2 linked regions of the Bradyrhizobium diazoefficiens genome follow. The protein of the gene in region 1 binds, or shares a complex with, the protein of each later gene. Links are inferred from orthologs where the notes say so. Each region holds a gene or a part of one and is shown on either strand. Other genes may lie near its edges. The genes, in order: JJE66_RS05355 and tldD.

Region 1 (14,145 bases):
TGCCGTTCAGTGCCGCGCGATGATCTCGCGTTCGGCGCGATGGACGGGCAGCTCGCGCGCCATGGCGGTGCGACGGCGCATCAGGAATTTCGGACGGCGGGCGCGGATCGCGTTGGCGCGTCGACGGCGGGCCGCGGGCTTCCGCGCGCCTTCGTCGAGCTGCGGCAGCGCGAAGAGGTCGCTCCAGATCGCCCAGGCTTCAGTGAGTTCGTCGCCATCGGCGCTGACCAGCAGCGGCACGGAGAGCGAGGGATCGCGATGGACCAGGACGAGGGTCTGCGCCTCGTCATTGCCGCGCAACGCGACGCCGGTGAAGTCGCTGACGCGGACGTTGATCGCCATCTGCATGCCGCGAACGGCACGGCGCAGCACCACGCGTTCGCGATGAAGCTCGATTTGCCTGGTGTAGCCGTCGGCGCGCGGGTCATGCGCATCGAAGCGGACCGGAAGGGAAAGAGGGTCGAGCCGCAGAGAGCGGCTCGACCCGGCGGGGTTGGCCCCGCATGTTGCTGTTTGACGCCTCACGGCTTTCGTTCTCCCCGCCAGGATTATGTTCCCGGTCGATGCGAGGACCTTAGCGCGGCCCGCTTCCGAAACCGCTTAAAAAGGCTGGTTAACCCAGCGTCACCGCCCGCCATGATTGACAAGACCTTGGCGCGCATGATTGACGGGACGTTGCGTGAGAGCCGCGAATCTGAGCTTTTTGCGGGTTGAATACGCTTGAAGTCCGCACCATTTGGGCACATCTGGTGCTCAGGGCCCGTCTCGCCCCGAAACCTCCCGCGCCCCAACAGGATTTCGTTTGTGAACCCTTCACCAAGCTCGACGCTTTCGCCCCAGGATTCGTCCAAAGCCAATCGCGACCTGTTCGATCAGTCCGCGCTCTCGGATCTCGCTCAGCGGCTGGTGGAGGCGGCCAAGCGTGCCGGCGCCGATGCGGCCGATGCGGTCGCGGTGCGCGGCATCTCGCAGGGCGTCGAGGTGCGTGACGGCCGCGTCGAGGAATCCGAGCGGTCCGAGGGCGACGATGTGGGCCTGCGCGTTCTGGTCGGCCGGCGCCAGGCGGTGGTCTCGACCAACGACGCCAGCGGCGATGCCGTGACCAAGCTTGCCGAGCGCGCGGTGGCGATGGCGCGCGTCGCGCCCGACGACAAATATGTCGGCCTCGCCGATCCCGCGCTGCTCGCGCGCGACTTCCCCGATCTCGATCTGCTCGATCCCGATGTGCCCGCCACGTCCGAGCTCGAGCGTCGCGCGCTCGAAGCGGAGGCTGCGGCGCTCGGCGTGAAGGGCGTGTCGAAATCCGGCGGCGCTTCCGCCTCCGCCGGCATGGGCGGCATGGTGCTGGTGACCAGCACGGGCTTCCACGGTTCTTATCTGCGTTCCAGCCAGGGCATCTCGGCGACCGCGATCGTCGGCGAAGGCACCGGCATGGAGCGCGACTACGATTTCACCTCGGCGCCGCATGGTGCGGATCTGCTGTCTCCGGAGATTGTCGGCCGCTCCGCCGGCGAGCGCACCGTGGCGCGCGCCAATCCGCGCAAGGTCGAGACCTGCAAGGTGCCGGTCGTGTTCGATCCGCGCGTGGCGGGCTCGCTGGTCGGCCATGTCGTCGGCGCCATCAACGGCGCCTCGATCGCGCGCAAGACCAGCTTCCTGAAGGACAAGCTCGGCCAGCAGCTGTTTGCGAAAAACATCCGCATCATCGACGATCCCCTGCGCAAGCGCGGCCTGCGCTCGCAGACCTTCGACGCCGAGGGCGTCGCGGTGAAGAAGATGGCGCTGATCGACGAGGGCGTGTTGACGACGTGGCTGCTCGATTGCGCCACCGCGCGCGAGCTCGGCCTCACCACCACCGGCCACGCCCATCGCGGCGTCTCGTCCTCGCCGTCGCCGGGGCCCTACAATCTGCACCTCGAGCCCGGCACGCCAACGCCGGCCGAACTGATCGCCGACATCAAGCAGGGCTTCTATATCACCGACCTGATCGGCTCCGGCGTCAACGGCGTCACCGGCGATTACAGCCGCGGCGCCTCCGGCTTCTGGATCGAAAATGGCGAGCTCACCTATGCCGTGAGCGAGGTCACGATCGCGGGCCATCTGTTCGAGATCTTCAAGTCGATGCAGCCGGCCAACAATCTCGAGTTCCGCTACGGCATTAATGCGCCGACGGTGCGTATCGAGGGTTTGACGCTTGGCGGACGTTGACGCGCGCTTCTTCGAAACCATCCTGACGCGCGACGCTTCGCTGCTGCAAGACACGGTGCGGGACGCGGGCGCGCTCGCAAAGTCGATGTTCCGCACCGAGCTGAAGACATGGACCAAGGGCGCGTCCTCGCCGGTCTCGGAAGCCGACATCGCCGTCAACGATCTGCTGGAAGCACGGCTGCGCGGCGCCACGCCGGATTATGGCTGGCTCTCGGAGGAGAGCGCCGATGATTCCACGCGGCTGTCCCGGCGGCTGACCTGGGTGGTCGATCCCATCGACGGCACGCGCAATTATCTGGGCGGCCATGACGAATGGTGCGTCAGTGTGGCGCTGGTTGAGGACGCCTCGCCCGTGCTTGCCGCGGTGTTCGCGCCTGTTACCGGCGAGTTCTTCTTCGCCGCCCGCGGCCAAGGCACGACCCTCAACGGCGCAGCCGTGCGGGCGGCGCCGGGGACCGCGCTCGACTTCGCCCAGGTCGCCGGCCCGAAGCCGATGGTCGAGCGGCTCAACGCTACCGGCGGCGAGATCAAGCTGCATCCGCGAATCGGTTCGCTTGCGCTCCGGCTCTGCCGGGTCGCCCATGGCGGGCTGGATGCGGCTTTTGCGGGCGGCAACAGCCACGATTGGGACCTTGCGGCGGCCGATTTGATCGTGCAGGAAGCGGATGGTAGGATGAGCGACCTCTCCGGAGATCCCATCCTCTATAATCGTCGGGAAGTGACGCACGGGGTGCTGGTGGCAGCGGGACGCGATCGTCATGCGAGCATTGTCGCGCATTTTCGAAACCGTCCCTTGGCCTGAGCGCTGTCGTCGTGCTTGTCGAACACTGCTTTGCCGGGCAGCCCGTTAGGAACCGAACCCATGCCAGATAGTGCCCCGCAACAACTGCTTCATCTCGTCATTGGCGGTGAGCTGCTCGATCTCGAGCACAATACCTTCAAGAATCTCGACGACGTCGAAATCGTCGGCCTCTATCCGAACTATGCGGCCGCTCACGTCGCCTGGCGCGCCAAGGCGCAGAGCACGGTCGACAATGCGCAGATGCGCTATTTCATCGTCCATCTCCACCGGCTGCTCGACCCGAATCAAGAACCGGCACGTTGAAAAAACTGCTTCGCAACACGCTGCGGAGCAGCTGGTTTCAGCGTGCCGTCGGTTTCCTGGCGGCCGAATATCTGCGTCTGGTCTGGCGGACCAACACATTCACGTTCGATCCGCCCGACGTCTATGACATCGTCGAACCGCAGATCCCGGCGATCTTCGCCTTCTGGCACGGCCAGCATTTCCTCACCCCCTTCATCAAGAACAAGGACTCTTACAAGGCCAAGGTCCTGATCTCCCGGCATCGCGACGGCGAGTTCAATGCGATCGCCGTCGAGCGGCTCGGCATCGGCCTGATTCGCGGGTCCGGGGATCACGGCGGCGCGTTCCATCGCAAGGGCGGGGTCGGCGCCTTCAGGGAAATGGTGTACACGCTCCAGGACGGTTGTAATGTCGCGCTGACCGCCGATGTTCCCAAGCGCTCGCGCGTGGCCGGCCTCGGCATCATCATGCTGGCACGGGAATCGGGGCGACCGATCATGCCTTTCGCGATGGCGACCAGCCGCTTCATCCGGCTCAAGAACTGGGACCGCACCACCATCAATCTGCCATTCGGGCGGGGTGCATTGGTCGGCATCAAGGAAATCCACGTGCCGAGCGATGCCGATGCCGCCACCATGGAAGCACTGCGGCTGGAGCTGGAAGATACGCTGAACGAGGCCACCCGCCGCGCCTATGCGCAACTCGGCCGCCCGGGACCTGCAGATGGCTAGCTCGCGTCCCAAGAATCGGCCAATGACGCTGCCAATGACGCTACGCATGTACCAGCGGCTGGCCTCCGGCCTGGTGCCGCTCGCGCCTGCGCTGATCAAGCGGCGGCTGAAGCAGGGCAAGGAAGATCCCGCGCGCGTCGGCGAGCGGCGGGGCCTGTCGCAGGACGTGCGGCCGCATGGCCCGCTGGTCTGGATCCACGGCGCCAGCGTCGGCGAGGTGCTGGCGGCGGCGGCGCTGATCGAGCGCTTGCGCGATCTCAACCTGCGCATCCTGCTCACCTCGGGCACCGTCACCTCCGCGGCCGTCGTGGCCAAGCGTTTCCCGCCCGACGTCATCCATCAATACGTGCCATATGATTCCCCCCGCTACGTCGCGCGCTTCCTCGACCATTGGAAGCCGTCGCTGGCGCTGTTCATCGAATCCGACCTGTGGCCGAACCTGATCCTGGCCGGCGCCGCACGTCGCGTGCCGATGGTGCTGATCAACGGGCGGATGTCGCCGCGCTCCTTCCCGCGCTGGCGCCGGATGCACGGCACCATCTCGGCGCTGCTGTCGCGCTTCGACATCTGCCTTGCGCAGTCGAAGACCGATGCCGAACGTTTCTCTGCGCTCGGCGGCCGCGACGTCGTCGCCACAGGCAATCTCAAGCTCGACGTGCCGGCGCCGCCGGCCGATCCCGCAAAGCTCGAGCGGCTGATGGCGATGACGCGCGGGCGCCCCATCATCGTCGCAGCCTCGACCCATCCGGGCGAGGACGAGATGCTGGTCGCCGCGCATCGCAACCTCGTCGGTTTCTTCCCGCAGCTGCTGACCGTGATCGTGCCGCGGCATCCCGATCGCGGCTCCTCGATATCAGGCTTGATCACGGCGTCCGGCCTGAAGCCCGCATTGCGCTCGCGCGATGAGCCGCTCTCGGCCACCACCGATATCTATGTCGCCGACACCATGGGCGAGCTTGGCCTGTTCTACCGCCTCTCGCCGATCGTGTTCATGGGTGGGTCACTGATCCGCCATGGCGGACAGAATCCGATCGAGGCGATCAAGCTGGGCGCGGGCATCGTCCATGGTCCGCACGTCTTCAATTTCGCCGATGTCTACGAGGCGCTCGATGGCAGCGGCGGCGCGCGCCGGGCCGACACGCCGGAGGCGCTGGTCAAGCAGCTCGGCCTGTTGCTGGCCGAGCCGACCGTGCGCGACAAGATGCAGCGTGCAGGCACCAATGTGGTCGCGCAGCTCGGCGGCGCGCTCGATCGCACCATGACGGCGCTCGAACCGTATCTGATGCAGTTGCGGATCGAGATGGGAGCCGCCAATGCGTGAGCCGGCCTTCTGGTACCGGCCGCGTTCCCCGAAGTCGCATCTCCTCAGCCCATTGGGCGCGCTCTATGGCGCCATCGCCGCACGCCGCATGGCGCGCAGTGGTTTTGACGCCGGCATCCCCGTGCTCTGTGTCGGCAATTATCATGTCGGCGGCGCCGGCAAGACGCCGACCGTGCTGGCGCTGACCAGGCTCTTGCGCGAACTCGGCGAGACGCCGGTGGTGCTTAGCCGCGGGTATGGCGGACGCCTGCAGGGCCCGGTGATGGTCGATCGCGCGCGCCACACCGCAGCCGATGTCGGCGACGAACCCCTGATGATGGTGCGCGACGTGCCGGTCGTGGTGGCACGCGATCGCGTCGAAGGCGTCGCGCTGGCCAAGTCGCAAGGCGCCACCGTGATCCTGATGGATGACGGCTTCCAGAACCCGCACCTCATGAAGGACGCCTCGCTGATCGTGATCGACAGCGAGCGTGGTCTCGGCAACGGCAAGGTGTTTCCGGCAGGCCCGCTGCGCGCACCGTTGAAGGCGCAGCTTTCGCGCACCGACGCGCTGGTGCTGATCGGCGACGGCCACGCCGCGGACGATGTCGCCGCCGAGCTTGCCAGGCGCGACAAGCCGGTGCTGCGCGCGCGCCTGAAACCGGATCCAGCCTCGGTCGCGCAACTCTTCGGCAAGCCCGTTTTCGCCTTCGCCGGCATCGGTGATCCCGAGCGCTTCTTTCGCACGCTGCGGGCCAGCGGCATCGAGGTCGCGCGCACGCGGCCCTTCGCAGACCATCACATGTTCTCGCGCGACGAGCTCGCCGCGCTCGCTGCTGATGCCCGGCGCGAGCAGCTCATGCTGGTGACGACGGAGAAAGACCTCGCGCGCCTGCGCGGTCGCGAGGGCGTGCTGGATGGCATCGTGCCGTTCGCGGTCCAGCTCGAATTCGACGATCCCGCCACGCTCCGCCGCGTCATCAGCGACCATCTCTACAAGGCGCGCGAGCGGCGATTCAGCGCGCGATGATCTCGTAGGGTGGGTTAGCCCTGCGACTGCGCGAAGCGCAATTGCCGGGCGTAACCCACCAACTTCGTCCCGCATTCGCTGAAGCATGGTGGGTTACGCCTAGCGGACTGCGCTTCGCGCAATCCGCTGGTCTAACCCACCCTACGGCATCGCTATTCAGCCGATATTCATCGCAGGTCTCCTATCGGTTTCAGACAGGAGAATGCGATGAAATTTCCCTCCGCGGCCATTGCCGCCAGCCTTGTGTGTCTGATTGTTGCGCCGGTGTTTGCACAAACGACGCCGGCTCCCGCGGCTCCCTCCACGGTGCCGGTTCCCGCGACCAAGCGCGTGACGTGTCTCGGCGCGACGCAAAGTCTGAAGGGGCAGGACAAGCGCGACCAGATGCAGCTCTGTATGGCGCAGGCGCGGCTCGATTGCCTGAAGCAGGCGATTGATCAGAAGGTCGTCGGCGCAGCGCGGAAGAGTGCGATCAAGACTTGCCTGGGCGGGGATGGCGCCGAACAGCAATAGAAGCGAGGACGAGGCGTCACATCTGCGGCTTTGGCGCGTTCGGAAAGTGCCGCTGCAGCACGGCGCCGGGCGTGGCGTAGGCTTCCTGCAAATCCACGCTCCAATATTTCAATTCGTCGAGCGGGATCCGCGTGTCGGTGATGGCGCAGCGCACGAAGGTCCCCGGCGAGATCACGCGGAAATCGCCGTCGAGATATTGCACCTGCGCTTCGCCATTGCCCGAGGGGCCGAACTTGTTCAGCACGGTCGAAAGTCTCCGTGGAAGGGCCCCGCTTGGGAAAATCTCGCAGGGCACGATGTGTTGACTGGATCTAGCATAAATAGGGTGGCTTGTCCGCCCGTTAAACCCACCGGTTTGTGATGTTTTGCCGCCGTTTCCGCATGATAGTTCTGGAGGCCGTGCGGCACCTCTTGCAACGGACTCCGATGCGCCTTCGACTAACCGCCCTGTTCCTGACATTGCTGATGTCGGCTTCGCACGCGGCGCCGGCGCCGCAGCAGGTCGAGATTCCGCTCTCCTCCGGAATCCTGCACGCGCAGTTGTTCAAGCCCGATGGCGCGGGCCCGTTTCCGACCGTGATCGCGCTGCACGGCTGCGGCGGCCTCGGTGGTCATTCCGATCCCGTGCAGCCGCGCTATCGCGACTGGACCGAGCGCCTGCTCAAGGCCGGTAATGCCGTGCTGCTGCCCGATAGCTACGGCTCGCGCGAGCTCGGGCCGCAATGCCGCGTCAAGGATTTGCACGTCAAGGCGCGGCGCGAGCGCGTCGCCGACATCGCGGCATCGCGCGCCTGGCTGATGAAGCAGACCTGGGTCGCGCGCAGCCGCGTCAGCCTGGTCGGCTGGGCCAATGGCGCCAGTGCGCTGCTCTGGGCAGTGCGACCGCAGAGCGCGGCGCGCGACGCGAGCCCGGATTTTCGCGCCGCGATCGCGTTCTATCCGGATTGCCGGATCTCCGCAGGCCTTGGCTGGAGCACGCGGGTGCCGACGCTGGTGCTGATCGGCGCCAACGACGACGTCTCGTCGCCGCCGGCCTGCCGCCAGATGGTGGACGGCGCGCACGGGCGCAGTGCGCTCGCGCGCATCGTGGTGTATCCCGGCGCCTATCACGATTTCGACCGTGCCAACACGCCGCTGCATGCAGCTGGCGCCAGCACCGATGCCGCTGCGCCCGAGCGCGGCCATCTCGGCACCGATGCCGAGGCGCGCGCGGAGTCGCAGAAGGAAGTCGCGGAGTGGCTGGCGCGGTAGCGCGGATCAGCTGACCATCGCGCCGTAGCCCGGATGGAGCGCAGCGAAATCCGGGAAGGTCTCAAATTGTGGCACGATCCCGGATTGCGCTGCGATCCATCCGGGCTACGCATTCAGCCCAAGCGGGGCCGCCCGAGGAACAAGGTGAGGCAGACAGCCCCGCATCGACCACCGCCCTGCACGGCATGATGGCCGACCGGGAAACTACGGGTCACGCGTCAAGCGGGTTTCAGCAGGTCTCTGCGCCTTAGTTCGACCATGATGTCGGCTAAACGCATCGGACATGCGCAATCGCATCGTCCTCTTCTCCACCGCACTGGTCGTCTTCACCGTCGCGGTCTTCCTGTTCGAGGCCCAGGCCGGCGCACCCATGCGCGCGCCGGACCATTGCGGCTTCTGGACCACGATGGATGCGGGATTGTCCTGCCGGTAGGGCTACGCTCTCCCTTCCCGTCGTCCCGGCGAAGGCCGGGACCCATACCGCGGAATCTATCGATTGCGAGAGGTAGAAGTACCGAGCCACTACCCTTCGCAACACTCCTCCTATGGTTATGGGTCCCGGCCTTCGCCGGGACGACAGCGAGAATGGGGCGACGCCCTCGATCTCAAAACAAACTGCCCTGATCCACCGGCTTGCCCATGCGCCTCAGTGCGGGCTTGGCGTCCTGCGCGGCGGACTTCGGTTGCGATGGCGCGCGCTTCGCCGCCGGTGCTGGGCGATCGGCATCCGCAGTTGCGCCGACACGGCCGTCCGCGAACTCGATCTCGACGCGTGCGCCGGGACCGACGCTGTCAGCCGCATGCAGGGGATGACCGGCCTCATCGCGCACCAGCGCAAAGCCGCGCGCGAGCACGCCGCGATAGGACAACGCGGAGAGCAGCTTGCCGCTGTTCTCGACGCGGGCATCGAACCGTTGCAGCAGCGTCACCAGCGCGCGATTGGCGCGCTCAGCGAGGCGATGCGCGCGCTCGCGCTGGCGGGCAATCGCGTTGCGCTGCGCCTGCGCGTTGGAAAGTTTTGAGGCGCGCAAGCGAACCTCCAAGCCGGCGAAGCGGTCGCGACGCTGACGCAACAGCGAGCGCGCCGACAGGCCGAGCCGTTCGCCGCACACGGTGAGGCGGTGATCGGCCTGCGCGATCTGGCCATGCAAGACCCGCAGCGTCAGCTTGGCGCCGGCGGCGGTGAACCTGCGGAAATGCGCATGCGTGTTGGCCTTGAGACCGCGGGGCAGGGACGCGCCCGCATTATCCAGCCGTTGCCGCGGGATCGCCAGCAGATCGCCGGCGGCCGGCAGCGCGCGTGCGGCGGCGCGTAGCTCGCTGCGTCGGTGCTCATGGCCACGCTGCCAGCAGGCGCGGGTGCGCCGCGCGAGATCGGCGACCTCGACAAAGAGATCGCTGCGCACCGGCACCGCCATCTCGGCGGCCGCCGTCGGCGTCGGCGCGCGCTTGTCGGCGACGAAATCGATCAGCGTGATGTCGGTCTCGTGGCCCACCGCCGAGATCAGCGGGATCATGCTCTCGGCCGCGGCCCGCACCACGATCTCCTCGTTGAACGACCAGAGGTCCTCCAGCGAGCCGCCGCCGCGCGCGACGATCAGCACGTCGGGCCGCGGAATCTTGCCGCCCGGGGCAATCGCGTTGAAGCCGCGGATCGCGGCTGCGACCTGCTCGGCCGAGCCTTCGCCCTGCACTTTCACCGGCCATACCAGCACGTGACGCGGAAAGCGGTCCTCGAGCCGGTGCAGGATGTCGCGGATGACAGCGCCGGTCGGCGAGGTCACCACGCCGATCACCTCCGGCAGCCAGGGCAAGAGCTGCTTACGCGCCTCGTCGAACAGCCCCTCGGCGGCGAGCTTCTTCTTGCGCTCCTCCATCAGCGCCATCAGCGCGCCGATGCCGGCCGGCTCCAGTGCCTCGATCACGATCTGGTACTTGGAGGAGCCCGGATAGGTCGTGAGCTTGCCGGTGGCGATGACCTCGAGCCCCTCCTGGGGCTTGAAGCGCATCCGGCCGTGCACGCCCTTCCAGATCACCGCCTCGATCTTGGCGCTCTCGTCCTTAAGCGCGAAATAGCAATGGCCGGAGGAATGGGCGCCGCGAAACCCGGAGATCTCGCCGCGGACGCGGACATGGCCATAGGTGTCCTCCACCGTCCGCTTCAGCGACTGGGAGAGTTCGGAGACGGTGAATTCGGGCGCGTTGTTCAGTTGTTCCGCAGGCGGCATCGCAAACGATTCGGCGTTTTGGGGTCAGACCCGCTGTTTAAGGATTTTCGCCGCGCGGCGCCAATCCGGGGATTGATCAGAAGAGTACTCTGTAATATAGAGTAATCTATTGATCCTGAGTTCGAGGGAGTTGGCCATGGCGATGCAGTTGCTGCGAGGTGTTCTGGGCTTGCTGAAATGGGGCCTGTGCGCGGTCGGCGCGGTGGCGCTGCTCCTGACCGCCCTGATCGCGATGCCGCTGGAGCGGCCTGCCGAGATGCGATCGGTCTCGGACTCGGCCAAGGGCATCGACTGGGCCACTCTCCCGGCGCTCGAACGCTTCCAGGCCCGCGACGGCACCTGGCTCGGCTTCCGCCACTACGCCTCGAAGGGGGCGGACACCGGTCGCGGAGCGATCTTCATCCACGGCTCGTCCGGCTCATCAGCCACGGTCAATCACGCGCTGACCTATGCGATCGCTGCGCACGGCGTCGAGACCTGGGCGCTCGACACGCGCGGCCACGGTGCCTCCGGCACGCGCGGCGATATCGGCTATGTCGGCCAGCTCGAGGACGACCTCGTCGATTTCGTCGCTCATGTCCGCAAGAGCGCGCCGGACCTGCCGCTGACCCTGGTCGGCCATTCCGCCGGCGCCGGCTTCTCGCTCAGGGTCGCGGCGACGCCGATCATCCAGGACCTGTTCGTCCGCACCGTGCTGGTTGCGCCTTATCTTGGCTATGACGCACCGACCAACAGGCCGCATGCCGGTGGCTGGGCCAACGCCGACCTGCCGCGCTTCTTCGCGCTCGCCACGCTCCGCAAGCTCGGCATCGATTGCTGCGCGCAGCTGCCGGTGCTCGCCTTCGCGGTGCCGGCGAATTCGGCGAAGTACCTCACCTCTACCTATTCCGATCGCCTGATGCGCAATTTCGCCACCCACGGCTATCGCCTCGATCTCGCCTCGGTGACGCATCCGATGACGATCTTCGGCGGCGCCGAGGACGAGATGATGATCTCGGACAAATACGCAGAGACCGTGCAGGCCATCAAACCCTCCGTCGACGTCAAACTGATCGAGGGCGTCAACCACATGGGCATGGTTACCAATCCGAAGGCGGTCAATGCGATCGCCGAGGACGTGGCGACGCGCGGGGCAGGGCAGTCATGATCGACAGCCAAGAGGCGTCCGCAGCGCTCGCCGATATCGACGACATCGTCCAGCGCGTGAAGCAGTCGCAGCTCTACGAGCTGGCGAGTCTTGCGGCCATGTGGTGGGGCGTGCTGGTCTTCGCCGGCAATTTGGTGACCTGGCTCTGGCCGGTCTACGCGGTCTACGCATGGCCTGCCGTCGACATATTGGGTGTCGGTGGACTGGTTGCGGTCCGATGGCTCGCTCCATCGCAAGCGCATGCAGCGAGCTTCGACGTCAGGCTTCCGCTGGTCTTCGTGCTGTTCTTTGCGTTCGGCTATATCTGCACCAACGTGCTTGGTCATTTCGGCCCGCGCCAGCTCGGCGCGTTCTGGCCGATTTATTTCATGCTGTTCTACACACTCGCCGGTCTCTGGTTCGGCACCGCGTTCGTGGCGATCGGGCTTGTCATCACAGCGCTGACGCTGATCGGCTATTTCTATATCGGCGAGGCCTTCCCGCTCTGGATGGCCTTCGTCAACGGCGGCGGACTGATCGTCGGCGGCCTCTGGATGCGGCGGATCTGATGGCCGAGCTCGACGACATCATCCACCAGCCGCTGCGGCTGAAGATCATGGCGGCGTTGAACGCACTCCCCGTGTCCGCCGGCCTGGAGTTCTCGCGACTGAAAAAACTCACCGGCGCCACCGACGGCAATCTCGGCGCCCATATCGAGACCCTGGCGAAGGCGGGGTACGTCTCGGTCGACAAGGCCTTCGTCGGCAAGAAGCCGCAGACGACCGTGACCGCCACCGCCACCGGCCGCGGCGCCTTCGCGCGGCATGTGGCGACGCTGCAGGAGATCATTGCGGGGAGGCAGGTTTAACTTCTGCGATGCCGATGTTGCGCCCTCTTCCCCTTGTGGGCAGGGCAATCGCATATGGATCTCACGAGGATTGTCCGCGGTCTTGCTCCCGCCTCTCCCGCTTGCGGGAGAGGCCGACGCGCCCCGGGCGATGCGAAGCATCGTCCCGCGCGCGGCGGGTGAGGGTTCTCGCCACGCAGGGACATCCTCGGCAATCCCTGACAATCCCGACGCGGAGACACCCCCACCCCAGCCCTCCCCCGCAAGCGGGAGAGGGAGGCCAGTGCCGATGCCGCCGCATCGTGCACACCCATCGAGATCGCTATGATCTCCGTGATCGCTCCGGAGGAGTTGGCGCGGCTGGGCTTGAACCCAGCCGACTTTGATCGCCCCGTGCGAACCGCTTGGCTAGGCAATCGCGCTTAGCAGCCGCGGCAGATGCTCTTGATCTTCTTGTCCGGCGCCTTGTCGGCGGGATCGCGAAGCGGGTCATTGGCAGGCCTGGTGGAGTTGGGTTGGCCTGTCGCGGTTGTGACGGGACGCGTGTTCTGCCGTTTGTGTTTGGCCTCAGCAGGATCGTTGAACGCAATTGCTGCGATGAAAACGATGCACACGCTGCAATTTAACAGTTTTTGCAAATCTTCCCCACGATTTTATCAGCGCGATTGTTCTCTTGATCGATCTTGTCGTCACTGCCCTTTTCGTCCGCCGTCATCGGCCTGCCGATGCCGCCCGCGGGCGCCGCGCCTTGTGCGTTCGCGGGCGAACCCGCAGGGGCTGCCGTACCGGCAGTGTTCGTGCCGGGCGCCGCTCCCGTTGTCAGTCCATTCCCGTTCCCTGTTCGAAGATTTGCATCGGACTGGGCAGGCGAGGGATTGTTGACGTTGCCGTTCGCAACGTTTCCCGTGGCCGCTCTATTGTTAAGGTCAGGAGCCGTCGTCGAGTTCGCATTTGCACCGGTACCTGCGGTACCGGTCCCTGCTGAACCGGATGGAGATGTTGCGGCTGCACCCGCCGTCCCTGAAGAGGAGGCTGCGCCTCCCTCCCGCGCCACCACCTGAAGATGATCCTCCGCCTGCGCCCCTCCACCACCACCACCACCACCACCACCTCCTCCTCCGCCTCCTCCACCACCGCCTTGAGCGAACGCGGAGCAGGGAATGACAACAGCCAGGATAAGAGCCAAACGGGAGATGTTCATGATAGCGCTCCTTTTGAGCAATCAAGCCATCCGTTATCAGGACGTTCCAATTCGCGTCTCGCCGCCAGCAGCGCGTCTCAGTTCGCGCTTTCGTCACAGCGCGGAAAAGGCGCTCGGAACCGGGCGACTCGTTTCCGCGTTGCGCCATGAGGAGGAGTGTCATGGCTGGGAAGGCAAAGGAGCAAACCACCCGCAGGTGCAAGCTGGACCGCAGCCGCGTCGCTGGCGGGCAAGATTACGAAGTCCGATACGAGGCCAGGAAAACGGGACGCTCAGCCTCGGCCGTAAAGAAGGCGGTCAAGAAGGTCGGCAACAGCCGCAAGAAGGTGGAGAAGGGGCTAGGGCGATAGTCCCATGTCGCAGCCATCGTCAGGCCCACTGCCATCGCGGCTACGCCAATACATCGAGGCATTGGGGCCTTACCAGTCCTTGGTGCTGCTTCTCATCCCGGCCAGCATCGTCGAGCCCTTGAAGCTCGGTGCTGTGGCGATTGCGGGCAAAGGGCATTGGATCACCGGCACCGCCGCTCTCGTTTGCGCCTACGCGGCTAGTCTGTTTCTGGTCGAAAGACTGTTCAGGATTGTTCGCCCGAAGATTCTCACGCTGCCGTGGTTCGCTCGTCTCTG
Region 2 (14,044 bases), 590 kb from region 1 along the record:
ATCGCCGACCTCCGCTTCGGAGATGCGGGGATTGATGTTGATGGCATTCTGATCGAGGACGGACACTAAATTCAACTCGCTTCGTTATAGAGCTGCGGCGCCCGTCTCGGGCGCCGCAGGCGTTTTGATTACTGCACGCGGGGCAGCACTTCGAACTGGTGGAAGGGCGGCGGCGAGGACAGCGTCCATTCCAGCGTGGTCGCGCCGGCACCCCAGGGATTGTCGCCCGCGGGCACCTTCTTCATGAAGGCGTCGAGCACGCAATAGAGGAAGATCAGCACGCCGAAGCCCGAGATGTAGGAGCCGATCGAGGAGACCAGGTTCCAGCCGGCGAACGCATCGGGATAATCGACATAGCGGCGCGGCATTCCCGACAGGCCGAGGAAGTGCTGCGGGAAGAACACCATGTTGACGCCGACGAAGGTGAACCAGAAATGCGCTTTCGCCAGCGTCTCGTTGTACATGTAGCCCGACATCTTCGGGAACCAGTAGTACCAGCCCGCGAAGATCGCGAACACGGCGCCGAGCGACAGCACGTAGTGGAAGTGCGCGACGACATAGTAGGTGTCCTGGAGCACGCGGTCGACGCCCGCGTTCGCCAGCACGACGCCGGTGACGCCGCCGACCGTGAACAGGAAGATGAAGCCCACCGCCCAGATCATCGGGGCACGGAACTCGATCGAACCGCCCCACATCGTGGCGATCCAGGAGAAAATCTTCACGCCGGTCGGCACCGCAATCACCATGGTAGCGGCGACGAAATAGGCCTGCGTCGCCGACGACATGCCGACCGTGTACATGTGGTGCGCCCACACCACGAAGCCGATGCCGCCGATCGCGACCATGGCGTAGGCCATGCCGAGATAGCCGAATACGGGCTTGCGCGAGAAGGTCGAGACGATCTGGCTGATCATGCCGAAGCCGGGCAGGATCAGGATGTACACCTCGGGATGACCGAAGAACCAGAACAGGTGCTGGAACAGCACGGGGTCGCCGCCACCATCGGGCGCGAAGAAGCTGGTGCCGAAATTGCGGTCGGTCAGCAGCATGGTGATCGCACCGGCGAGCACGGGCAGCGACAGCAACAGCAGGAACACCGTCACCAGGATCGACCACACGAACAGCGGCATCTTGTGCAGCGTCATGCCCGGCGCGCGCATGTTGAAGATGGTGGTGATGAAGTTAATCGCGCCGAGGATCGAGGACGCGCCCGCCAGATGGAGCGACAGGATCGCGAAGTCGACGGCCGGGCCGGGATGACCGGTGCTCGACAGCGGCGCGTACATGGTCCAGCCGGTGCCGACGCCGTTGGCGCCCGGCTCGCCCTCGACGAAGGACGAGATCAGCAGCAGTGCGAACGAGGCCGGCAGCAGCCAGAATGAGATGTTGTTCATGCGCGGGAACGCCATGTCCGGCGCGCCGATCATCAGCGGCACGAACCAGTTGCCGAAGCCGCCGATCATCGCGGGCATGACCATGAAGAAGATCATGATCAGGCCGTGGGAGGTCACGAAGACGTTATAGGTGTGCGTTTCGTGGAATATCTGCACGCCCGGATACATCAACTCGGCACGGATCGCGATCGACAACGCGGCACCGATGATACCGGCGATGACCGCGAAGATCAGGTACATCGTGCCGATGTCCTTGTGATTGGTCGAATAGACGTAGCGCCGCCATCCGGTCGGATGGGCGTGCTCGTCGTGTCCGTGGTCTTGCGCGTGATCGCCGTGTGCTGCTGCGCTGGTTGCCATTTTCAAATCCTGCCTTGCGTCCCGTTCGGACCTTCGGAGGTCCCGCCCATTATGTCGCTTTCGGTCCCCTCAAACCGTTACCCGACGCCTACTGCGTCGGGCCGGCCGCGGAGGCGAAAGTGCTGGTGCCGCCGCTTGCATATTTCTTCTTCGCCGTTTCGACCCAGGAGGCGAACTCCTGATCGTTCACCACGCGAATCGCGATCGGCATGAAGGCGTGGTCCTTGCCGCAGAGCTCCGAGCACTGGCCGTAGAACATGCCGGTCTTCGTCGCCTTGAACCAGGTCTCGTTCAGCCGCCCCGGAATGGCGTCGATCTTGACGCCGAAAGCCGGCAGCGCGAAGGCGTGGATGACGTCGGCGCCGGTGACCTGGACGCGAATCACCTTGTTGACCGGCACGACCATCTCGTTGTCGACGCCGAGCAGCCGGGGCTGCTTGTCCTGGGCCAACAGCGAGTCGAACTCGAACTTGCCGTTGTCCGGATAGGCGTAAGACCAGTACCACTGCTTGCCAGTCGCCTTGATGGTCAGATCCGCCTTCGGCACGTCGAGCTCGAGGAACAGCAGGCGGAACGACGGCACCGCGATGCCGACCAGGATCAGCACCGGAACCAGCGTCCAGGCCACCTCGATCAGCGTGTTGTGGGTGGTCCGCGACGGCACCGGATTGGCCCTCGCGTTGAACTTCACGACCACGGCCACGAGCAGCGCCAGCACGAACAGCGTGATCACGATAATGAGCACGGACAAGAAATTGTGGAACCAGACGATATTGTCCATCACCGGAGACCCGGAGGCCTGAAGGTGCCACTCCCACGGCTGCGGCTGCCCGAGCTCGGCGAACGCCGCGCCGCCCGTCGCCAGCGTGATGCCAGCCGCCACCAAGGCGATGGTGGCCATTCCCAGCAAATGCCGGCCCACCCGACCCATCGACATCCTCATGCCGTTCGCGCTCCCCTTACGAAATCACCCCAGGTGCATTCCCCTATTTCCGGGAAATGCTTATTCGACCCGCCCGTCCAACGAAACGCCGCTCAAGAATACCTCTAAGAGGAATTGGGCCAGATCGCTCAAACGCCGAAATCAAGCCTCTCAAACCATAATTCTTGATCTATCGCAATGCAGTCTTGGGCTTGGTCTGCCTCCCATCACCCGCAAGATATTTCCCAGCAACATCAGACAAAAATACCGTTTCCCGGGATGCCGCGGCTTGACAGCGGAATTGCCCGCGTTAGGCACTGGCGGACAATCGCGCAGGAACTTGATTCGTGTCGGCGATGGCGAGCCAAGGCGGCGCGGGATTTGCTTGGGAATTGCCTTCAAGCCGCCGTCATTCCCGTATCAGTCCACCAGCGCGAGCGACCCAGGCGAGCAAAGGGACCGACCCCGATGGGGCTTTCGAGATGCATGGCGAGGCCGGATGACGGCATCAAGGCGCTGATCGGCCTCCTGGCCGCCGCCCTTTTCCTTGCCATGTTCGTGTTCTTGCCCGGCGCCGCCCATGCGCAGGGCGCGGTGCGCTCCGTCCATGGCGACTGGCAGATTCGCTGCGATACCCCGCCCGGCGCCCAGGCCGAGCAATGCGCCCTGATCCAGAGCGTCGTGGCAGAGGACCGCTCCAACGCCGGCCTCACGGTCATCGTACTGAAGACCGCCGACCAGAAGAGCCGCCTGATGCGCGTGGTCGCCCCCCTCGGCGTGCTGCTGCCCTCCGGCCTCGGGCTGAAGCTCGACAACCAGGATGTCGGCCGCGCCGGTTTCGTCCGCTGCCTGCCCAACGGCTGCGTCGCCGAGGTCGTTATGGACGACAAGCTGCTCGGCCAGCTCCGCAGCGCCAAGACCGCGACCTTCATCATCTTCGAGACGCCGGAAGAAGGCATCGGCTTCCCGCTCAGCCTGAACGGGCTCGGCGAGGGATATGACAAGCTGCCGTAGGGCGACGGCCGACCTAGTAGATCTCGAGACAAGCTGCTGCGGCGGCGTCCTGAAACGATCGGATCGTCTCGGCTTGACGTCGCAGCAACTCTGCAATGGCCGACATCGTCTGATTACCGGCTCGCAGCCAAATCACCTTGGGCGGAGCCCCCAATAAGCCGGCAAGATCGGCGAAGTCGACATCCTGCGTTACGATGCAAAAGCCATTTGCCTTGGCAAAATCCCAAAGCGCGCGATCCGCGCCTTCGGATAGGCCAAGCAGTCGGACATGGCTGGAGTCTGGAAAGAGGTCGGCAATCATCTGGCAGAGCTTGAAGCTGAGATTCTGATCAAACAGAAGCTTCATATCGGCGCAGTGACCAGCCGCCTCTCGCGGTCAGCCGCATAAGCCAAACACGCCCGGATATCGTCCTCGGTCAGCTCAGGGAAATCATCGAGGATTTGGGCATGGCTCTGCCCCGCAGCCAACCAGCCGAGCACGTCCGCCACGGCGATTCGCATATGGCGAATGCACGGTCGGCCTCCGCGCTTGCCGGGCTCGATGGAGATGATGTCCCGATAGTCCATAGCTTAAACCATAGCATTAATCGGAGGGCAGCACCATCGGTGTCCCCCTCGACAGCTCTTCACGCCCTGTCGACGCGAAAGAGGTCCATGTCGCACCAGGTGCAGCGGAAGATGCGGCCGCTTCCCTGGACGGGCATGCTGGCGGCCTTCTGCCGGCATGTCGCGCAGACAACGCCATCCGTCGTGGCGCAGCCGGGGTGAGCTGCAAGATAGTCGTCACGCGAGGGATAAGAGCTCCAGAACAGGCGGTAGATGATCTGATTGAGGAGCAGGACCGAAGCCAGCACAGCAAAGCCAATGATGAGGCCTTGATACCGGTCAATGAAATCGACCAGCGGCAGGATGAGCTTCCACATGCGTCGCGTCTCGCAGACCGCCGGAGCAGGCACGCCCACGATATACCTGGGACTCTTCAAGATCGGCTTAAGGTGATCGTTTGAAATTGATCCGCGGCGGTCCGAAGCCGTCGTCGCCCGGAGGCTTTCGGGATGAATATCCGATATCGCAATGATTTCAATCATGTCGTTTCGGTAATGTGACGGTCCGCCCTCTCGCCGAACGGCCGGGAAGCCGTTATCTTGCCGAACATGTCTCCGACAATGGGTGATCGATGACCAACCCTGCAACAACCTCCCTGCTCGACCGCGCCAATCTCGACCGCGACCAGGTTCGCCACGAGGTCGCGCGCGGGCTTGCCGGCGCCGACGACGGCGAATTGTTCCTGGAATACAGCCAGACCGAAGCGCTGATGTTCGACAATGGGCGGCTGAAGCAGGCGACCTACGACACCTCTCAGGGTTTTGGGCTTCGCGCCGTCAAGGACGATGCGGTCGGCTACGCGCATTCCTCCGACGTATCGCTGCCGGCGCTGATTCGCGCCGCCGATGCGGTCGCCGCCGTCCGCGGCGGCTATTCCGGAAGCTTTGCGGCTCCGCCCCCGCGCACGAATGTGCGGCTCTATGGCGACGACAATCCGCTGGATGCCCCGGGCTTCGAGACCAAAGTCAAACTGCTCGCCGAGATCGACGCTTATCTGCGCGACAAGGACCCGCGGGTACGGCAGGTCAGTGTCAGCCTCGGCGCGACCTGGCAGGTCGTCGAGATCCTGCGGCCCGACGGCGAAAGCTATCGCGACATCCGCCCGCTGGTGCGCGTCAACGTCTCGGTCGTCGCTGGACAGGGCGATCGCCAGGAGAGCGGCAGCAAGGGTTATGGCGGCCGTGCCGGCTATGCCGAATTCATCCAAAGCAAGAACTGGCGCGATGCCGCCGACGGTGCGCTGCGCGAGGCCCTGGTCAATCTGGAGTCGATTCCCGCCCCCGCCGGCGAGATGGACGTCGTGTTGGGGGCCGGCTGGCCCGGCGTGATGCTGCATGAAGCGGTCGGCCATGGTCTGGAAGGCGATTTCAACCGCAAGAAAACGTCAGCGTTTGCCGGCCTGATGGGTCAGCAGGTCGCAGCCAAGGGCGTCACCGTGGTCGACGACGGCACCATTGCCTCGCGCCGCGGCTCGCTCTCGATTGACGACGAGGGCACGCCGACCAACCGCACCGTGCTGATCGAGGACGGCATTCTGGTCGGCTACATGCAAGACCGCCAGAACGCGCGCCTGATGAACATGAAGCCGACCGGCAACGGCCGCCGCCAGGGCTATGCCCATGTGCCGATGCCGCGCATGACCAATACCTACATGCTCGCGGGCGACCGCGAGCAGGCCGAGATGATCGCCTCGGTGAAGAACGGCGTCTTGGCCGCGAATTTCGGCGGCGGACAGGTCGACATCACCTCGGGCAAGTACGTGTTCCAGTGCACCGAGGCCTACAAGATCGAGAACGGCAAGTTAGGCGCGCCCTTGAAGGGCGCCATGCTGATCGGCAACGGGCCGACCGACCTGCACCGCATTCGCATGATCGGCAACGACCTCGCGCTCGATACCGGGATCGGCACCTGCGGCAAGAACGGCCAGGGCGTGCCGGTCGGCGTCGGCCAGCCGTCGCTTCTGATGGAACGCATTACTGTGGGTGGAACGGGCGCATGAGCGTGGAAAAAGGAACTGTCACCGCCAAGCGAAAGAGCAGCGGCTGGGCCGGCCAGCTCGTGCAGCTCGCCGGCATCGTCGCCGCCGTCTTCATCGCCAAGGGCGCGCTTGCCGAGCCGTTCTACGTGCCGTCGGGCTCGATGGAGCCGACGCTGTTGATCGGCGATGCCCTGCTCGCCTCGAAATTCCCCTATGGCTACGGCACCTCGTCGCTGCCCATCCAGATCAACCTGCCGGAAACAGGCCGCGTCTTCGCGGAGACGCCAAAGGCAGGCGATGTCGTGGTGTTCCGCTGGCCCGGCGATCGCTCGCAGGCCTGGGTCAAGCGCGTCGTCGGCCTTCCCGGCGACCGCATCCAGATGCGGCAGGGTCAGCTCTTCATCAACGACCGTCCCGCCGAACTGAAGCCCGACGGCGTTGGTGCCGCCGAGGACGACAATGGCGGCAGCGAGCCCGCCTACCGCTACGTCGAGACGCTGCCGAACGGCGTCTCGCACCTGATCTTCAAGATGCGCGACAATGGCCCGCTCGACAACACGCCGGAAGTGACGGTACCCGCCGGCCACCTGTTCGTGCTCGGCGATAACAGAGACAATTCGGCGGACAGCCGCGTGCCGTTGCGCTCCGGCGGCGTCGGCCTGCTGCCGGTCGACAATCTGGTCGGCCGTGCGGACGCCGTGCTCGGCTCCTGGGATCTCGGCATGCGCGGTCAGCCGGTGTGGACCTGGCTCTCCGGCTTCCGGCTGGCGCGGTTCTTCACCGCCGTGCATTGAGCCGGTCTCATGACCTTCGACGACGTCAGAAAATTTGCGCTGACGTGGCCGGAGGTCGAGGACGGCACCTCCTACGGCACGCCCGCTCTGAAGGTGCGCAAGAAGATGCTGGCGCGCCTGAGAGAGGATGGCGACAGCCTGGTGATGCCAGATGTGCCGATCGACGAGCGCGCGATGCTGGTCGAGAGCCAGCCGAAGATTTTCCATTTCACCGATCATTACGCCGACCATCCGATCGTGCTGATCCGCCTGTCCAAGGCGAAACGCGCGATCGTCGAGCCGTTCCTGCGACGGCGCTGGAGTGTGCTCGCATCGAAAGCGGCCCGCGCAAAGCATGATGCGGAGTGAGATGTGTAGGGTGGGTTAGCAAAGCGTAACCCACCACTTTGATCTCCGCGGCGACAGAAGCGGCGGATTACGCCTTCGGCTAATCCACCCTACGCGTCCGGCGTACGGCGAACCCTACCGCACCACTCCCGACGTGAAGCCGGCCTTCCGCCGCGGCGGCTTGATGTCCTTTTTCAGGAAGCAGCGCGCCCCGCGGCCCGTGTAGCCGGGACGGGCGTAGGTGAAAGCGCGGCACTTGTTGTCGGCGGTACAGGCCGCCTTGCAGGCGTCCTCGCTCTCGCCGTCCTTGAGCTCGAAACTGCGCAAATCGCCGCCGGGACGATCGATCGAGGTCTCGACGCCCTCGATGCGCGGCTCGATCACGCCGGCGCCGCGCACGCCGGAGATACAGCAACTGCCTGGCACCCGCGGCGGCACGGTATTCTTGAGCCAGCACACCGCCGCGGCGCCGTCGATGTCGGGATAGCTGAAGCTCCACGAGCGGCAGCGGCGATCGCGCTCGCAGAGCAGCGCACAATCCGCGGGATCACCCGATGTGACCGGCGTGTTGAAATAATCGCCGCCGGGCCGGTCGAACGCCGTCTGGGCACGTGCAGGCCCGCTCGCAAACACGAGCGAAAGCAACGTAACGCAGGCCACGACGCTTGCCGAGACCTTTGCCATGACGGCCCCAGGCAGGCGGCCCTTCCCCATCGGAACAGCTTTCGAGTTTATTGACGGCGCTCAGGTTTTTCAGCTGGTCATTTGATCGCCGCAAACCTGTATGGGCGATGAACGGCCTAAATCCTGATCGTGGTCCAATGAACTAGAACGCGTAGTCCCTGTAGGCTGGTTCCACCGAGCCGTTCCAGCCGCCGTTGAACTTCTCGAGCATCTCCTCGGCCGGCGTCCGGCCGGAATCGATGATGCGATCAAGCGGCTCCAGATGCCGCGTTTCGTCGCGGCCGATCGCGTCGATGCGACCGCGGCGACGCAGGCCCGCATGTGCCAGAACGAGGCACTCCTTGGCGATCTCAAAGAGATAGCGGTCCTTGATCCGCGCCTTGAAGCCGAAGCGCGGCACGTCGTCGCGCAGGGCCTGGCGCTCAGGCGCGGTCCAGTGCTTCACCATGTCCCAGGCGGCGTCGAGCGACACATCGTCATAGAGCAGTCCGGCCCAGAATGCCGAGAGCGCCGGCAGCCGTCCCCACGGGCCGCCGTCGGAGCCGCGCATCTCGAGATAACGCTTGAGCCGCACCTCCGGGAAGATCGTCGAGAGATGGTTAGCCCAGTCCGACAGAGTGGGGCGCTCGCCGGGCAGATTGTTGTTGCGGCCATCGAAGAAGGCGCGGAACGAGGAGCCCGACACATCGATGTAATCGTCGCCGCGCTTGACGAAATACATGGGCACGTCGAGCGCATAGTCGACATAGCGCTCGAAGCCCATGCCGTCCTCGAACGCCCACGGCATCATGCCCGCGCGCGCGTTATCCGTGTCGCGCCAGATCTCGGAGCGGAAGGACAGGAAGCCGTTCGGCTTGCCTTCGGTGAACGGCGAGTTGGCGAACAACGCGGTCGCGACCGGCTGCAGCGCCAGCGAGACGCGCAGCTTCTTGACCATGTCGGCTTCCGAGGAGAAGTCGAGATTGGTCTGCACGGTGCAGGTCCGGTACATCATGTCGAGGCCGTATTGACCGACCTTCGGCATGTAATTGGTCATGATCTTGTAGCGGCCCTTGGGCATTATCGGGATGTCGGCGCGCGACCAGGACGGCGTCATGCCGAGGCCAAGGAAGCCGATGCCGAGCGGGGTCGCGATCTCGCGCACCTGAGCTAAGTGCGCCATCAGCTCGCTTTGGGTCTGGTGCACGTTCTCGACCGGCGCACCGGAGAGCTCGAACTGTCCGCCGGGCTCGAGCGAAATCGCGCCGCCACCCGTGACGTCATAGAGGCCGATGATGTTGCCCTTCTCCATGATTGGCTCCCAGCCGAGCAGGAGCTTCATGCCCTCGAGCAACGCGCCGATGCCGCGTGCGCCTTCGTAGGGCACCGGACGGTGGCCCTCGAGCGTGAACGGCGTCTTCTCGTGCTCGGTGCCCATGCGGAATTCGGACGGGTCCTTGCAGCCGGCCTCGAACCACGCGACGAGCTCGTCACGCGATTGCAGCGGCGTCATGTCGATCTGGTCTCGCGCCATATCAAACTCTACTCAAAAGCGCTTCGATCGAATGCGCGCGGGTGACGGGGATGGTCCGCGAACCCACCGGGCGCGCGGACGTGCTGGTTTGCCGCGAGATCATCGCGACGGCGAGCTTTCGTTGACGTTGACGACGGGCGGCAGTTTCATCTCACCGCACGAGCAACCCAGCCGGTCGAGCAGACCGCTGAGCTTGACGGCATCGGCATCGGACAGTTTCGAGCCGACATATTTCTCGATTGCAGCCGAGTAGGCGCCCCACATCCGCTTCTGCAACTCGCGGCCGGCCTCCGTGATCTCGACGAACTGACCGCGCTTGTCGATCTTGCATTCGCGCCGGGAGGCGAGCCCCTCGTCGACCAGACGATCGATCAGCCGCGAGGTCGAGTATTGCGGGATCAGCATTTGCCGTTCGAGCTCCACCGGCCGCAGCTCGCCGGAGGGCGCGCGCGACAATTCGAGCAGCGCGTCATACCAGGCCAGCGGCGGGAAACCGGCCTTCTTCAGGTCCTGCTCGACGCAGTCGAGCACACGGCTCTGCACCCGCATCAGGCGGATCCAGGCACTGGTTGCCTCGGTCGATGGTTTACGTTTCATGGTCCCGCTCAAACTCATCGCCCGCTTCTTACCTCATTCGATGCACCTGCATCAATCTTGACTATTTCATGCAAGTGCATGTAGGCGTAGTTTCACCCCGGCCAAGTCAAAAGAGGAGGAAATTCCATGAAACTGTATTACTCGCCCGGCGCCTGCTCGCTATCCCCGCATATCGCACTCCTGGAGGCCGACCTGCCCTATGAGCTGGTCAAGGTCGATCTCCGGGCCAAGAAGCTCGAGAATGGTGACGACTATCTGAAGGTGAATCCGAAGGGTCAGGTCCCGGCGCTGGGCCTCGACAGCGGTGAGATCGTGACCGAAGGCCCGGTCATTGTCCAGATGATCGCCGACCAGGCCGCCGCCAAGGCGTTGGCGCCGGCCCACGGCAGTTCCGAGCGGTACAAGCTGCTCGAATGGCTGAACTTCCTCACCTCGGAGGTGCACAAGAGCTTCGGACCGTTGTTCGCGCCGGCCCTGAACGATGAGGCCAAGGCATTTTTCAAGGATCGCGTCATGGGCAAGCTGAAATATATCGATAGCCAGCTCGCCGGCCGCGACTACCTCATGGGCAAGCAGTTCTCGGTCGCCGACGGCTATCTCTTCACGATGCTGACCTGGGGCGACCGGATGAAGTTCGACCTCTCGGCGATGCCCCATCTCATCGCCTACAAGACCCGGGTCGCGGCACGGCCGAAGGTGCAGGAAGCTTTGAAAAAGGAAGGGCTCGCACAAGCCGCCTGAGACGAAGCTCGATGAAACTGCGAAAGGCCGGATCGATTGATCCGGCCTTTCTTGTTGTCACAACTGCGTGAGACGCGTCGAATGAGGCCTTACGCGGCCGCCTTCTTCGGCGCGAAGCGGCCGTAGAAGGTTTCCCCTTTGGCGGCCATCTCCTCCAGCAGCTTCGGCGGCGTGAAGCGCGAGCCGTACTTGGCTTCCAGCTTGTGGCAGAGCTCGACGAAGGTCTTGGTGCCCATGAAGTCGATATAGGACAGCGTGCCGCCGGTGAACGGCGCGAAGCCGAAGCCGAGGATCGAGCCGACATCGGCCTCGCGCGGATCGGTGATGACGTGGTCCTCGACCGTGCGCGCAGCTTCCACCGCCTGCACCACCAGGAAGCGCTGCTTCAGCTCCTCGACATCGAGCGTGTCGGGATCGAGCTGCTTCGGCTGCAGCGCCGAGAGGCCCGGCCACAGGCTCTTCTGACCCTTGCCCTTCTCGGGATAGTCATAGAAGCCCTTGCTGTTCTTGCGGCCGAGACGGCCCTGCGTCTCGACCATCTCCACCATCAGCTTCTTCTGATCGGAGTTGATGGCGTTGGGGCCGAGGTCGGTTTCCGTCGCCTTCATGATCTTGAGGCCGAGGTCGAGCGCGACCTCGTCGGACAGCGAGAGCGGGCCGACCGGCATGCCGGCCATCTTGGCGCAGTTCTCGATCATCGCCGGCGGCACGCCTTCCAGAAACATTTCGTTGCCTTCGGCGACGTAACGGCCGACGCAGCGATTGGCGAAGAAGCCGCGGGAGTCGTTCACCACGATCGGCGTCTTGCCGATCTGGCGGACATAGTCGAGCGCGGTCGCCAGCGCGAGATCGCCGGTGTTCTTGCCCTTGATGATCTCGACCAGCATCATCTTCTCCACCGGCGAGAAGAAGTGGATGCCGACAAACTTGCCCTGATCCTTGAAGCTCTCGGCCAGAGAGGCGATCGGTAGCGTCGAGGTGTTGGACGCAAAGACCACGTCGGGCTTCATATGCTCCTGCGCCTTGGCAAAGGTATCAGCCTTGACCTTGCGGTCCTCGAACACGGCCTCGATGACGAGGTCGACGTCCTTCAGGGCCGCATAGTCCGCGGTCGGCGTAATGCGCGCGAGCAGCGCTTCGGCATCGGTCGGCTTGGCGCGGCCCTTCTTGATCTGGTCTTCGATCACCTTCTGCGCATGCGCCTTGCCCTTGTCGGCGCTCTCCTGGTCGCGATCGATCAGGACGACGTCGAGGCCGGCGCGGGCCGAGACGTAGCCGACGCTCGCGCCCATGAAGCCGGCGCCGATCACGGCGATCTTCTTCACCTTGGTCGGGGCAATGTCCTTCGGACGTCGTGCACCCTTGTTGAGCTCCTGCATCGACAGGAACAGGCTGCGGATCATCGCTGCCGCTTCTTTCGAACGAAGCACCGAGGTGAAGTAGCGCGATTCCACGCGAAGCGCCGCGTCGATCGGCAACAGCAGGCCCTCATAGACGCAGCTCATGATCGCGCGCGCGGCCGGATAGTTGTCGTAGGTCTCGCGGCGATAGATCGCGTTGCCGGCCGGGAACATCATCATGCCGGCCTTGGAGAACACCGGGCCGCCGGGCAGCTTGAAACCCTTCTCGTCCCAGGGCGCGACGGCCTTGCCGCCACCCTTGATCCAGTCTTTTGCGGCCTTGACGAGATCAGCGGCGGGCACGATGGCGTGAATGAGGTTCAACGCCTTGGCCTTTTCGACGGTGACTGGATCGCCCTTGAGCAAGATGGTCATCGCGTCCTGCGGCGGCACCAGCCGCGGCACGCGCTGCGTGCCGCCGGCGCCGGGGAACAAGCCGACCTTGACCTCGGGCAGGCCGAGGCGCGTCTTGGGATTCTCCGCCGCCACGCGGTAGTGACAGCACAGCGTGATCTCGAAACCGCCGCCGAGCGCAAGACCGTTGATGGCGGCCGCCCAGGGCTTGCCGGAGGTCTCGATCGAACGCAGCACCTGCGAGAAGCGGCGGGCCTGGTCGAACAGCATCTGGTTCGCGGCGGTCTCGCCCTTCTCCTTGAGCTCCTTGGCGTAGGCCTGGTTCATGCCCTCGAGCATGGACAAATCGGCGCCGGCGCAGAACGCTTCCTTCGCCGACGTGATGACGACGCCCTTCACCGCGGCGTCGGCCGTGGTTTCCTTGACGATCGCGTCGAGCTCGCTGGTCGAGGTCTCGTCGAGCACGTTCATCGAACGTCCCGGGATGTCCCAGGTGACGAGCGCGATGCCGTCGGAATCGGTCTCAACCTTGAAATTCTTGTAAGCCATGTTGGTTGCTCCTCGGTGCCGGCAGCCGATGTCAGGCGCGGCGGTTGATGGGGATTTCGTAGGGTGGGTTAGCCGAAGGCTTAACCCGCCGCTGTCTTTCTCCGCGGAAACAGAAGAGGTGGGTTACGCCGAGCGAACTGCGCTTCGCGCATCCGCAGGGCTAACCCACCCTACGGCAGCTCGTTACACCCGCTCGATAATCGTCGCGGTACCCATGCCGCCGCCGATACAGAGCGTCACCAGGGCGGTGGACTTGTCGGTGCGCTCGAGCTCGTCGAGCACGGTGCCCAAAATCATCGCGCCGGTGGCGCCGAGCGGATGGCCGAGTGCGATCGCGCCGCCATTGACATTGATCTTGGCGTTGTCGATGTCGAAGGCCTGGATGTAGCGCAGCACGACGGAGGCGAAAGCCTCGTTGAGCTCGAACAAATCGATATCCGACTTCTTCATGCCGGAGCGCGCGAACAGCTTTTCGGTGACGTCGACCGGGCCGGTCAGCATCATCGCCGGCTCGGAGCCGATGTTCGCAAACGCGCGGATTTTTGCGCGCGGCTTCAAGCCGTATTTGCTGGCGGCCTCCTTGCTGCCGAGCAGCACGGCGCCGGCACCATCGACGATGCCCGACGAGTTGCCGGCATGGTGCACGTAATTGACGCGCTCGATCTCCGGATGCGACTGCACTGCGACGCCGTCGAAGCCGCCCATCTGCGCCATCATCGTGAACGACGGCTGGAGCTGCGCCAGCGACTGCATCGTCGTCGAGGGACGCATGTGCTCGTCCTTGGCGAGGATGGTGAGGCCGTTGATGTCC

What was found.
Region 2: the proteins of JJE66_RS05355 (region 1) and tldD are in contact, whole or in part, in a solved structure (PDB 5NJ9), measured with the Escherichia coli proteins. The link is inferred for Bradyrhizobium diazoefficiens from one-to-one orthologs.

Annotation. Positions count from the first base shown.
Region 1 is NZ_JAENXS010000001.1:1,109,024-1,123,168, reverse strand. Bases 79-3,006 are described here. They hold JJE66_RS05355 (TldD/PmbA family protein), read left to right. Parts: upstream 79-804; coding sequence 805-2,208; downstream 2,209-3,006. Other genes in these bases: JJE66_RS05350 (3'(2'),5'-bisphosphate nucleotidase CysQ), read left to right, coding at 2,195-3,006; JJE66_RS05360 (DUF6101 family protein), read right to left, coding at 79-525. Also shown: more of JJE66_RS05360, read right to left, coding at 7-78; more of JJE66_RS05350, read left to right, coding at 3,007-3,010; JJE66_RS05345 (DUF4170 domain-containing protein), read left to right, coding at 3,071-3,313; JJE66_RS05340 (lysophospholipid acyltransferase family protein), read left to right, coding at 3,310-4,023; JJE66_RS05335 (3-deoxy-D-manno-octulosonic acid transferase), read left to right, coding at 3,986-5,344; lpxK (tetraacyldisaccharide 4'-kinase), read left to right, coding at 5,337-6,353; JJE66_RS05325 (hypothetical protein), read left to right, coding at 6,561-6,866; JJE66_RS05320 (DUF2093 domain-containing protein), read right to left, coding at 6,883-7,110; JJE66_RS05315 (dienelactone hydrolase family protein), read left to right, coding at 7,293-8,117; JJE66_RS05310 (hypothetical protein), read left to right, coding at 8,401-8,550; xseA (exodeoxyribonuclease VII large subunit), read right to left, coding at 8,723-10,345; JJE66_RS05300 (alpha/beta hydrolase), read left to right, coding at 10,482-11,492; JJE66_RS05295 (hypothetical protein), read left to right, coding at 11,489-12,040; JJE66_RS05290 (transcriptional regulator), read left to right, coding at 12,040-12,339; JJE66_RS05285 (hypothetical protein), read right to left, coding at 12,941-13,519; JJE66_RS05280 (DUF3606 domain-containing protein), read left to right, coding at 13,681-13,869; JJE66_RS05275 (hypothetical protein), read left to right, coding at 13,874-14,145.
Region 2 is NZ_JAENXS010000001.1:1,710,775-1,724,818, forward strand. Bases 4,255-7,081 are described here. They hold tldD (metalloprotease TldD), read left to right. Parts: upstream 4,255-4,867; coding sequence 4,868-6,295; downstream 6,296-7,081. Other genes in these bases: JJE66_RS08085 (DUF433 domain-containing protein), read right to left, coding at 4,255-4,257; JJE66_RS08090 (hypothetical protein), read right to left, coding at 4,317-4,613; lepB (signal peptidase I), read left to right, coding at 6,292-7,068; JJE66_RS08105 (MmcQ/YjbR family DNA-binding protein), read left to right, coding at 7,078-7,081. Outside these bases: JJE66_RS08060 (heme o synthase), read right to left, coding at 1-66; ctaD (cytochrome c oxidase subunit I), read right to left, coding at 129-1,754; coxB (cytochrome c oxidase subunit II), read right to left, coding at 1,843-2,697; JJE66_RS08075 (invasion associated locus B family protein), read left to right, coding at 3,145-3,690; JJE66_RS08080 (DUF5615 family PIN-like protein), read right to left, coding at 3,704-4,036; more of JJE66_RS08085, read right to left, coding at 4,033-4,254; more of JJE66_RS08105, read left to right, coding at 7,082-7,416; JJE66_RS08110 (PAN domain-containing protein), read right to left, coding at 7,531-8,109; JJE66_RS08115 (glutamate--cysteine ligase), read right to left, coding at 8,222-9,592; JJE66_RS08120 (MarR family winged helix-turn-helix transcriptional regulator), read right to left, coding at 9,692-10,189; glutathione transferase GstA, read left to right, coding at 10,316-10,930; JJE66_RS08130 (FAD-dependent oxidoreductase), read right to left, coding at 11,020-13,233; JJE66_RS08135 (acetyl-CoA C-acetyltransferase), read right to left, coding at 13,417-14,044. UniProt on the Escherichia coli protein: Metalloprotease involved in CcdA degradation. Suppresses the inhibitory activity of the carbon storage regulator (CsrA).